Regions from separate parts of the Pseudomonas sp. ADAK13 genome, predicted to be linked through region 1. Evidence: riboswitches for the same ligand, from Rfam matches in the RefSeq annotation. Region 1 holds a riboswitch; each other region holds the start of a gene.
The links. Region 1 has a riboswitch for cobalamin ahead of HKK54_RS24655 (CbtB domain-containing protein). Riboswitches for the same ligand answer to the same signal wherever they lie in the genome.

Region 1 (3,272 bases):
TTACCAGTGACTTACGTTGCATTGCAGTTCCTCTGTGGGGCGGCCCCGAAAATTTAAGCTGTTCGATGTTACTTTCATAATGATAGTTTCGTCGCAGCATTGCTACCAAACTGAAATGGCGGAGCTAAGCGATCATGAATAAGCGAATTGTTGTGACCGGCATGGGTGCAGTCACCCCGCTGGCAACCGGCGTGGAGCAGACCTGGAAACGCCTGTTGGCAGGTGAATCCGGGATCCGCAGGCTACCCGAGGCCTTGGTCGGTGACTTGGCAATCAGCATTGGCGGCCAGGTGCTGGGCCGGGATCAGGACCCGCACGCCGGGTTTGACTCCGACAGCGTGATCCCCGCCAAAGAGCAACGCAAGATGGATCGGTTCATCGTGTTCGCCCTCGCCGCAGCGCAGGAAGCCCTGGCGCAGGCGGGCTGGGCGCCGCAAACCGCATCCCAGCAAGAACGCACCGCGACGATTATTGCTTCCGGCGTCGGTGGTTTCCCGGCGATTGCCGAGGCGGTGCGCACCGCTGACAGCAAAGGGCCGCGCCGCCTGTCGCCGTTCACGATCCCGTCATTCCTCGGCAACATGGCCGCCGGGCATGTGTCGATCCAGCATCAGCTGAAAGGCCCGCTTGGCTCCCCCGTCACCGCGTGCGCCGCCGGCGTACAAGCCATTGGTGATGCCGCGCGCATGATCCGCGCCGGCGAAATCGACATCGCCGTGTGTGGCGGCGCCGAAGCTTGCATCCACCGCGTCAGCCTGGGCGGCTTTGCCGCGGCGCGGGCGCTGTCCAGCGATTACAACGACACGCCGGCGCTCGCTTCCCGCCCATTTGATCAAGGCCGCGACGGGTTTGTGATGGGCGAAGGTGCCGGGTTACTGGTGATCGAAGAACTGGAGCATGCGCTGGCCCGGGGCGCGACGCCGATTGCGGAGCTGGTGGGATACGGCACCAGTGCCGATGCCTATCACATGACTTCAGGGCCCGAAGACGGCTCCGGCGCACGTCGTGCAATGGAGGCGGCGATTGCCCAAGCGGGGATCACCCCGGCACAGATCCAGCATTTGAACGCCCATGCCACCTCCACACCTGTCGGCGACAACGGTGAGCTGGCGGCGATCAATACGCTGTTCGGCGCCGATTCGAGTGTCGCTATCAGTGCCACAAAATCGGCGACCGGCCATCTGTTGGGCGCTGCGGGCGGGATTGAAGCGATCTTCACCGTGCTTGCCCTGCGTGACCAGATAGCCCCGGCCACCCTCAACCTGGACAACCCGGACCCGGCCGCCGCCGGGCTGAATCTGGTGCGTGGCCAGGCCCGGCCGCTGCCGATTGAATACGCGATTTCCAACGGGTTCGGGTTTGGTGGCGTGAATGCCAGTGTGCTGTTCAAGCGCTGGCAGTAAACCGGCGATTTGACGCCCATCGCCCGCCCATGCTCTCCTACACATCTTGTTTCGGGTGCCCTTCACAGGGTGAAACGGGAAACCGGTGAGTCATGTGCCCTTACTCAAGGGCGTGACGAGTCCGGTGCTGCCCCCGCAACGGTAAGCGAGTGAAACATCAAATCCACTGTGCCTGTACGGCATGGGAAGGTGATGTTTTAAGGCCCAGGCCCCTCGCAAGCCCGGAGACCGGCCCGAAAAAATCAGATAACAAACCCGCGGTGGGCGGGCGCTGTTCGGAACCCTGCGTGCCTGGCTCGCGGGGTTTTCATGCGCTCGTGTCACCCTGAAACCCAGAAGGGACGCGCCATGTCGATCATCAGCAGCACTGCCTCTACCGCCAGCACCACTGCCACTTTGAGCCAACGCCTGACCGCCGCCATCGGTGCGTCGATTCTTGGCGCGTGCCTGGTGTATTTCGCCGGTTTCTCGCACATCGAAGCGGTGCACAACGCCGCCCACGATACCCGCCACAGCGCTGCGTTCCCGTGCCACTGAGACCTGCCGACATGATCAAGCGTATCGCTCAAACCGCAGGTTTCACCGGTCTTCTGGCCGCCTTGTTGCTGACGTTGCTGCAAAGCTTTTGGGTCGCCCCGCTGATTTTGCAGGCGGAAACCTACGAAAACGCCCCGGCCGCTACCGAAGTGCATGAACACGCCGGCGCTGCCGCTCACACCCACGACGCCGAAGCCTGGGAGCCGGAAGACGGCTGGCAGCGCGTGCTGTCTACCACGGGCGGCAATTTGGTGGTCGCGGTAGGTTTTGCCCTGATGCTTGCCGGCCTGTACACCCTGCGCGCCCCGACCCGCACGGCTCAAGGCCTGCTTTGGGGCCTGGCCGGTTACGCCACGTTCGTGCTGGCGCCAACCCTCGGTTTGCCGCCTGAACTGCCGGGTACCGCTGCGGCAGACCTGGCACAACGGCAAATCTGGTGGATCGGCACTGCGGCCTCCACCGCGGCCGGTATCGCGCTGATCGTGTTTGGTCGCAACTGGCTGCTGAAAGTGCTGGGCGTGGCGATCCTGGCGGTGCCCCACGTGATCGGCGCGCCACAGCCGGAAGTCCACTCGATGCTGGCGCCGGAAGCCCTGGAAGCTCAGTTCAAGATTGCCTCGCAACTGACCAACGTGGCCTTCTGGCTGGCGCTGGGCCTGATCAGTGCCTGGTTGTTCCGCCGTAACCGTGATGATCAGTACGCGGCATGATCCTGGCAGTTGGCCTGGGTTGCCAGCGGGGTTGTCCTGTCGACGCCCTGCTCGACCTGTTCAATGCCGCCCTTGCCGAGGGTGGCATTGAGCGCCAGCGAATTACCGCGCTGGCCAGTCTTGATCGCAAGCAGGATGAGCCGGGGCTGCTCGCACTCGCCCAGGCGCTGGAACTGCCTTTGACGTTTTTCAGTGCGGCGCAACTGGTGCCTTACGAAGATCGATTGAGCCATAAGTCAGAGACTGTATTTGCCCATACCGGCTGCTACGGCATCGCCGAAAGTGCTGCCTTGGCGTTGGCTGAACAGCTGTCCCGACGCCCCGCCACCTTATTGGTCACCCGCCAAAAAACCGCCCAGGCCACCTTTGCATTGGCTTGCGCCGGCTGAATTCCCGATAATCATCAGCTTCCATCATGAGCATTCTTCATCTGAAGCCCTGCTCGCGTGCTTTTTTCACAGGAACATATCCATGACTGTCTTTTTCATCGGCGCAGGTCCAGGCGACCCGGAACTGATTACCGTCAAGGGCCAGCGGCTGATTCGCAGTTGCCCGGTGATCATCTATGCCGGTTCGCTGGTTCCGGCGGCGGTGCTTGAGGGCCATCAGGCGGAAGTCGTGG
Region 2 (3,272 bases), 1.3 Mb from region 1:
GCCAGGGTCTGGCCGGTTTCCGCCGCCACCTGCAAGCGGCGCAAGGCCCGGTCATCGGCCTTGCGCGGCCAGCACAGCACCGCGCCACAACTGCCGGAACGCAGGCATTGCTCCACCGCCCACAAGGCGTCGCGCTCATCGGCCTGGATCACCGAAAGCTGGCGCACATCCACCCCGGCGTTTTGCCAGGCGTGGGGGTACGGCGTGTAAGGCGGCGCCACCAGCACGATGCGCTCGCCAGCCGCTGACAAGCGCGCCAGGGTCGGCCACACCAGTTGCAACTCACCCACGCCCTCCTTCGCCATCAGGATTTCGCTCAACGCCGCTTCCGGCCAGCCGCCGCTGGGCAGCACCGCATCCAGGGCCGCAAGCCCGGTGGGATGCACGCTGGCAGGCGGCGCGGCGGGCCGGCCTTTCCAGACCCGGCCGCCATTGAACAGCGAGTCCAGTGCAACGACGGCGCCCATCAGCCTTGCCTCACCAAACCGCAAAACACCCCTTCGATGGCAAGGTCCTGATCAGGCCGCACCACGATGGGTTGATAGGCGGGGTTGCGCGGCAGCAGGCGCACGCGCTCGCCCACGTGTTCGAAACGCTTGATGGTGACTTCACCGTCCAGGCGCGCCACCACGATCTGCCCGTTCAAGGCCTCGGCACTGCGGCGCACGCCCACCAGGTCGCCATCGAGGATGCCGTCTTCGATCATCGAATCGCCCTGCACCCGCAGCAGGTAATCCGGGGTTTTCGCGAACAGGGCCGGGTCGAGCAGCAGGCGATTGTGAACCTCGGCATCGGCGCCGATGGGCAGGCCGGCGGCCACCCGGCCAAGCACCGGGATGTCCAGCAGCTCAGGCCGCGCCGGCTGATTGAGCAGGCGAATGCCACGGGCCTGGTTCGGGTTGACCTCGATAAAGCCGCCCTCGGTCAGCGCCACCACATGCTTGCGCGCCACACTGCGGGAGGCAAAGCCGAACGCCTCGGCGATCTCGGCGAGGCTGGGGGACTGGCCTTGCTGCGCGATGCGGTCGCGGATAAAGGTCAGGATGGCGGTACGGCGGGGCGTTAAGTTCGTCATGGAGTACATTTGTACTCCTGTGGGAAATTTCCTGCAATATCCGTCAGTCGCTTCCCACTCCGCCACTGGAAAAGCCCGCGCCAAGTTGACGAACGGTCTTCCGAATGTTCAGATGCCGGCCTGTTTCAGGTGCCTCATGCCGCCGTGCATGGGGTGAAACGGGAAACCGGTGCCGCTCTTTCCGAGCCAGTCCGGTGCTGCCCCCGCAACGGTAGACGCGTGATCCCTTCGACACACCACTGTGGCCCGCGCGCCATGGGAAGGTGAAGGTGTCCATACGCGTGAGCCCGGAGACCGGCCTGGAATTCTGTTTGGCAAAATCCTGCGGTGGGCGGGCATGGGCCGGTATTGGCGTGTGCTCGGTGCCTACTCGTGCGTGCTTTTCGCGAAAGATACTTTTCCGAGAAGACTATGATTCGACCTTTCAAGACTCCCGTGCCCAGCCTGTTGTTCGGCTGCCTGTTCAGCCCCCTGCTGCTGGCCGACGACAACCCCCTCGAACTCAAGCCACTCAACGTTTCCGCGCCGTCGGTGGAGTCCACCACCGTGGCCGACATGGCCCAGTACGGCAGCAAGGTCGAGATCGTCACCCGCGAACAGATTGAACGCGCCGGCCCCGCTGCCGATGTCTCGCGCGTGATGCAGATGTTCATTCCCGGCCTGTACGTGGCGCCCAAGAACGGCCCGTTCGACTACGGCACCTATTCCCTGCTGGGCGGGCGCAACGATGACACGTTGATCCTGCTGGACGGCGTGCGCCTGAACAACCGGCTGTACGGCGGCCTGTACCTGGACACCCTGCCCGCCAACGCCATCGAGCGCATCGAAGTGCTCAAGGGCGGCCAGAGCCTGCTGTTCGGCACTCAGGCGGTGTCGGGGGTGATCAATATCGTCACCCGCAGCCCGCAAACCCGCGAGGCGTCCGGCGAAGTGAACCTGGGCGCGGACACCTTCGGCGGCACCACCGGCGATGCCCGGGTCGAGAAGATTTTCAACAACGGGTTTGGCGACCTCGGCTTGCTGGCCTACGTCAGCCGCAACGTCTCCGAGGGCTACCAGCCGTTTCGCAACCGCGACCTGAAAAACGTCACCGACAAAAAGCGCTCCTACGAAGTCACCACCTTTGGCACCAAGGCGATCCAGTCGTTTGGCGATGACACGCGCCTGGAGCTGTTTTACCAGTACGCCGACGCCAACCTGGATTTCGCCCGTCCTGTGGACAACCGCAAGACCACCAACGACCGCGTGCAACAGATCGCCACGGCGACCTTCGAGCAAAGCCTCAACGAGCGCCTGAGCTACTTCGTCAAAGGCCATATCAACGACTGGGACACACGCTACACCCGCATCAACAATGTCGAAGGCGGCGGCACCGTGGTCAAGAATCACGACGACTACTGGGGCTTCACCGACTGGGGCGTGCAGGCCGAAGGCAAGGCCATATTGCCGGGCGAGCACGTGCTGGTATTCGGTTCCGACAACCAGTGGTTCAAGGGCCAGGACGATGTATTGATCATCGACGACAACAAGGCCCAGGCCCACGCGCTGTACACCCAACTGCGGCCGAACATCGAGGCCCTGCCGAACTGGCACCCGAGCATCGGCGTACGCCACGAAGCCATGAGCGGCGGCGACAGCGCCACCGTCGGCATGCTCACTTCGCTCTATGATCTCAACGACAACTGGGCCCTGCGCGGCCAATACGGCACCGCCTACAAGCTGCCGAACGCCGAGCAACTGTTCGTCAACGAAGACGATGAAAAAGGCAATCGCAACCTCAAGCCCGAGAAGAGCCGCAACGCCGAGCTGGGCGTCGACTACAAGGGCAGCCTGTTTGCCCGGGACTTCAGCGCCAGTGTCACGCTGTTCAAACGCAAGATCACCGACCTGATCACCCAGGACGATATCCAGTGGGTCAACGGCCAGGGCCAGATCCAGATGCGCGGTTTCGAGGCCGACGCCACGCTGCAACTCAACGCGCAATGGAGCGTGCAGGCCGACATGACCCGCAACCTCACCGAGTCCCGTGCCGGGGTCACCATCAACGACATCCCCGGGTTCTTCGCCCGCTCGCGGGTCGGCTATGAATCGGTGGATCGTATGTGGGGCGCCGGCACGGCCGTGCGCTACATCGGCGATATCGTCAGCTCGAAAAAGGTCGAGTACGGCAACTACACCGTGGTCGACGCCGACGCCT
Region 3 (3,272 bases), 1.4 Mb from region 1:
GATCGCCTTGGCCACCAGGTCCGGGTTCTGTGGTGTCACCCGCACATCCACGTGCTGCCCGTAGTAGCTGAACGGCCACCCGTAAAAAGCCCCGTCCTTGACCGACGTGATGTAGTCCGGCACCAGGTCGCTGCCGATTTCATCGCGCTCGTTGACGGCCGTCCACAGCTTGCCGCTTTGTGGTTCCCAGGCCATGCCGTTGGGGTTGCGCAGGCCTGAGGCGAAGATGCGGTGCTGGCCGGTGGCCCGGTCCACTTCCCAGATCGCGGCGCGCCCCTGTTCCGCTTCCAGGCCGTTTTCGCCGACGTTGCTGTTGGAGCCCACGCTCACGTACAGCTTGCTGCCGTCCTTGCTGGCGACCACGTTCTTGGTCCAATGGTGGTTAATGCTGCCACCCGGCAAGTCGACCACCGGGGTGCCGGCTGCCTTGATCGAGGTTTCGCCTGGCTGGTAAGGGAAGCGCAGCAATTTGTCCGAGTCGGCGACATACAGGTCGTTGCCCACCAGGGTCATGCCGAACGGCGAGTTCAGGTTCTCCAGGAACACCGTGCGGGTTTCGGCCACGCCATCGTGGTCGGCGTCCCGCAGCAGGGTGATGCGGTTCGGGCTGGGGACGGCGGCGCCGGCGCGGCCCATGACTTTCTCCATCACCCAGCCACGAATGCCCTTGGAATCATCCGGCTTGGGTGGCGCATTGGTTTCAGCCACCAGCACGTCGCCATTGGGCAGCACATACAGCCAGCGCGGATGATCCAGGCCTTCGGCAAACGCTGCCACCTGGGTGCCCGCCGCCGGGGTCGGCTTGGTGCCATCGGGCCAGCCGATCGCCGGCGCGATGTTCACCGTGGGAATCAGGGTTTTATTCGGTTCCGGCAGCTTGGGCGACGGTCCGGTGCCGTCGGACACTTGCAGGGTAGAGCTTTCACCACAGGCGGCGAGGGTGCCGGCGACCATGATCAGTAGGGCAAGTCGGGTCTTGTGCATGGTTTTCTCCTTAATACCTGTAGTGGTAGAGGTGCACGCCGGCCCGATGGTTCACGCGCGTGTCCGGCTTTAATTGACGCTCCACCCCCAACCCACTAACCTTCGCGGCTTGTTTCAGGTGCTCTGTGGCGTACGCGCCGACTGAGTGAAACAGGGAAGCCGGTGAGTGAGCGTACTTTTCTACAGTGCAGCCACGATCCCGGCGCTGCCCCCGCAACGGTAAATGAGTCAAGACGGTGCCTTAAGCCACTGTATCGCCCGCGATATGGGAAGGCGCGCCCTCGGCATTGCATGTCACTCATGAGCCCGGAGACCGGCCTGATCCATCCAACAGCATCACGGTGGGCGATGCTTGGCTGTCTGTATGTGTCTTTTTCCTGCCCGCCGTTTTTGTCCAGCCCCAACGGAGAGCTGCCATGACTGAATCCCCCGATCGTGACGAACGCCACCTGGCGCGCATGCTGCGCAAAAAAGCCGTAATTGACGAGCGCATTGCCAATTCACCGAACGAGTGTGGATTGCTGCTGGTGCTCACCGGCAACGGCAAAGGCAAGAGCAGCTCGGCCTTTGGCATGCTGGCCCGGGCCATGGGCCACGGCATGCAGTGCGGCGTGGTGCAGTTCATCAAGGGCCGCAACAGCACCGGCGAAGAACTGTTCTTCCGCCGTTTCCCCGAGCAGGTGCGCTTCCACGTGATGGGCGAAGGCTTTACCTGGGAAACTCAGGACCGCGCGCGGGACATCGTTGCCGCCGAAGCCGCCTGGGCGGTCTCCCGGGAAATGCTGCAAAACCCGGCCATCGGCCTGGTGGTGCTGGATGAGCTGAACATTGCCCTCAAGCACGGCTACCTCGACCTGGACCAGGTGCTCAGCGACCTGCAGGCCCGCCCGCCCATGCAACACGTGCTGGTGACCGGCCGTGGTGCCAAACCCGAATTGATCGAAATGGCCGACACCGTGACGGAAATGGGCATGCTCAAGCACGCCTTCCAGGCCGGTATCAAGGCACAGAAAGGCATCGAACTTTGAATCAGCCCCGTCACTGTCCTGCTGTCCTGATCGCCGCACCGGCGTCTGGCCAGGGCAAAACCACCGTCACCGCCGCGCTCGCCCGCTTGCACCGCAACCTGGGGCGCAAGGTGCGAGTGTTCAAATGCGGCCCGGACTTTCTCGACCCGATGATCCACGAGCGCGCCAGTGGTGCGCCGGTCTACCAATTGGACATGTGGATGGTCGGTGAGCAGGAAAGTCGCCGTTTGCTGTGGGAAGCGGCGGGGGAGGCCGACCTGATCCTGATCGAAGGCGTGATGGGCCTGTTCGACGGCACGCCGTCCAGTGCCGACCTGGCGCGCCACTTTGGCGTGCCGGTGCTGGCGGTGATCGACGGCACGGCCATGGCCCAGACTTTCGGCGCCCTGGCGTTGGGCCTGGCGCGCTACCAGCCGGACTTGCCGTTTGCCGGCGTGCTGGCCAACCGCGTCGGCACCCTGCGCCATGCGCAATTGCTTGAAGGCAGCCTCACCGAAGGCCTGCGCTGGTACGGCGCGCTGTCCCGGGAAACCGGCATTGAGTTGCCCAGCCGCCACCTTGGCCTGGTGCAGGCCAGCGAATTGAACGACCTCGACCTGCGCCTCGATGCCGCCGCCCAGGCCCTGGGCAGCAGCTGCGAGGTAGCGCTGCCACCGCCGGTGGAATTCGCCGCGCCCGAGGTGATCGAGGCCCAACCGTTGCTGGCCGGCGTGCGTATTGCCGTGGCGCGCGACGAAGCGTTTGCCTTTACCTACGGCGCCAGCCTCGACCTGCTGCGGGCGATGGGCGCCGAGCTGCGTTTCTTCTCGCCGATTCGTGACCGCGCATTGCCTGAAGCTGACAGCCTGTACCTGCCCGGCGGTTACCCGGAATTGCATCACCAGGCGTTGTCGGAAAATACCGCGATGCTCGACGCCATCCGTGCCCACCACGCCGCTGGCAAGCCATTGCTGGCCGAATGCGGCGGCATGCTCTATTTGCTGGACTCGCTCACCGATGTCGACGGTACCCGAGCTGAACTGGTCGGCTTGCTCCAGGGCGATGCTGTCATGCAAAAACGCCTGGCAGCGTTGGCCCTGCAAAACGTCGAACTGCCCGAAGGCCTGTTGCGCGGCCACACCTACCATCATTCGCTGACCAGCACCGAGTGGCAGCCGATTGCCCGGGGCCTGAGCCCGAATGGCGGGCGCGGCGCCGAGGCGGTTTACCGTCAGGGCCGGATGACGGCGTCCTACGTGCACTTTTATTTCCCGTCCAACC

Region 2: linked by a shared signal. The riboswitch ahead of HKK54_RS30820 (TonB-dependent receptor plug domain-containing protein) and the one ahead of HKK54_RS24655 (CbtB domain-containing protein) in region 1 are both predicted to bind cobalamin.
Region 3: linked by a shared signal. The riboswitch ahead of cobO (cob(I)yrinic acid a,c-diamide adenosyltransferase) and the one ahead of HKK54_RS24655 (CbtB domain-containing protein) in region 1 are both predicted to bind cobalamin.

What each region holds. Positions count from the first base shown of each region.
Region 1 is NZ_CP052860.1:5,333,521-5,336,792, reverse strand. It holds gene HKK54_RS24665 (winged helix-turn-helix transcriptional regulator) at 1-22, opposite strand, end outside; gene fabF (beta-ketoacyl-ACP synthase II) at 135-1,403, shown strand; cobalamin riboswitch at 1,440-1,654, shown strand; gene HKK54_RS24655 (CbtB domain-containing protein) at 1,752-1,940, shown strand; gene HKK54_RS24650 (CbtA family protein) at 1,952-2,650, shown strand; gene HKK54_RS24645 (cobalamin biosynthesis protein) at 2,647-3,039, shown strand; gene cobM (precorrin-4 C(11)-methyltransferase) at 3,122-3,272, shown strand, end outside.
Region 2 is NZ_CP052860.1:6,669,476-6,672,747, forward strand. It holds gene imuA (translesion DNA synthesis-associated protein ImuA) at 1-467, opposite strand, end outside; gene lexA (transcriptional repressor LexA) at 467-1,084, opposite strand; cobalamin riboswitch at 1,186-1,392, shown strand; gene HKK54_RS30820 (TonB-dependent receptor plug domain-containing protein) at 1,487-3,272, shown strand, end outside.
Region 3 is NZ_CP052860.1:3,892,064-3,895,335, forward strand. It holds gene HKK54_RS18030 (PQQ-dependent sugar dehydrogenase) at 1-984, opposite strand, end outside; cobalamin riboswitch at 1,084-1,320, shown strand; gene cobO (cob(I)yrinic acid a,c-diamide adenosyltransferase) at 1,401-2,012, shown strand; gene HKK54_RS18040 (cobyrinate a,c-diamide synthase) at 2,009-3,272, shown strand, end outside.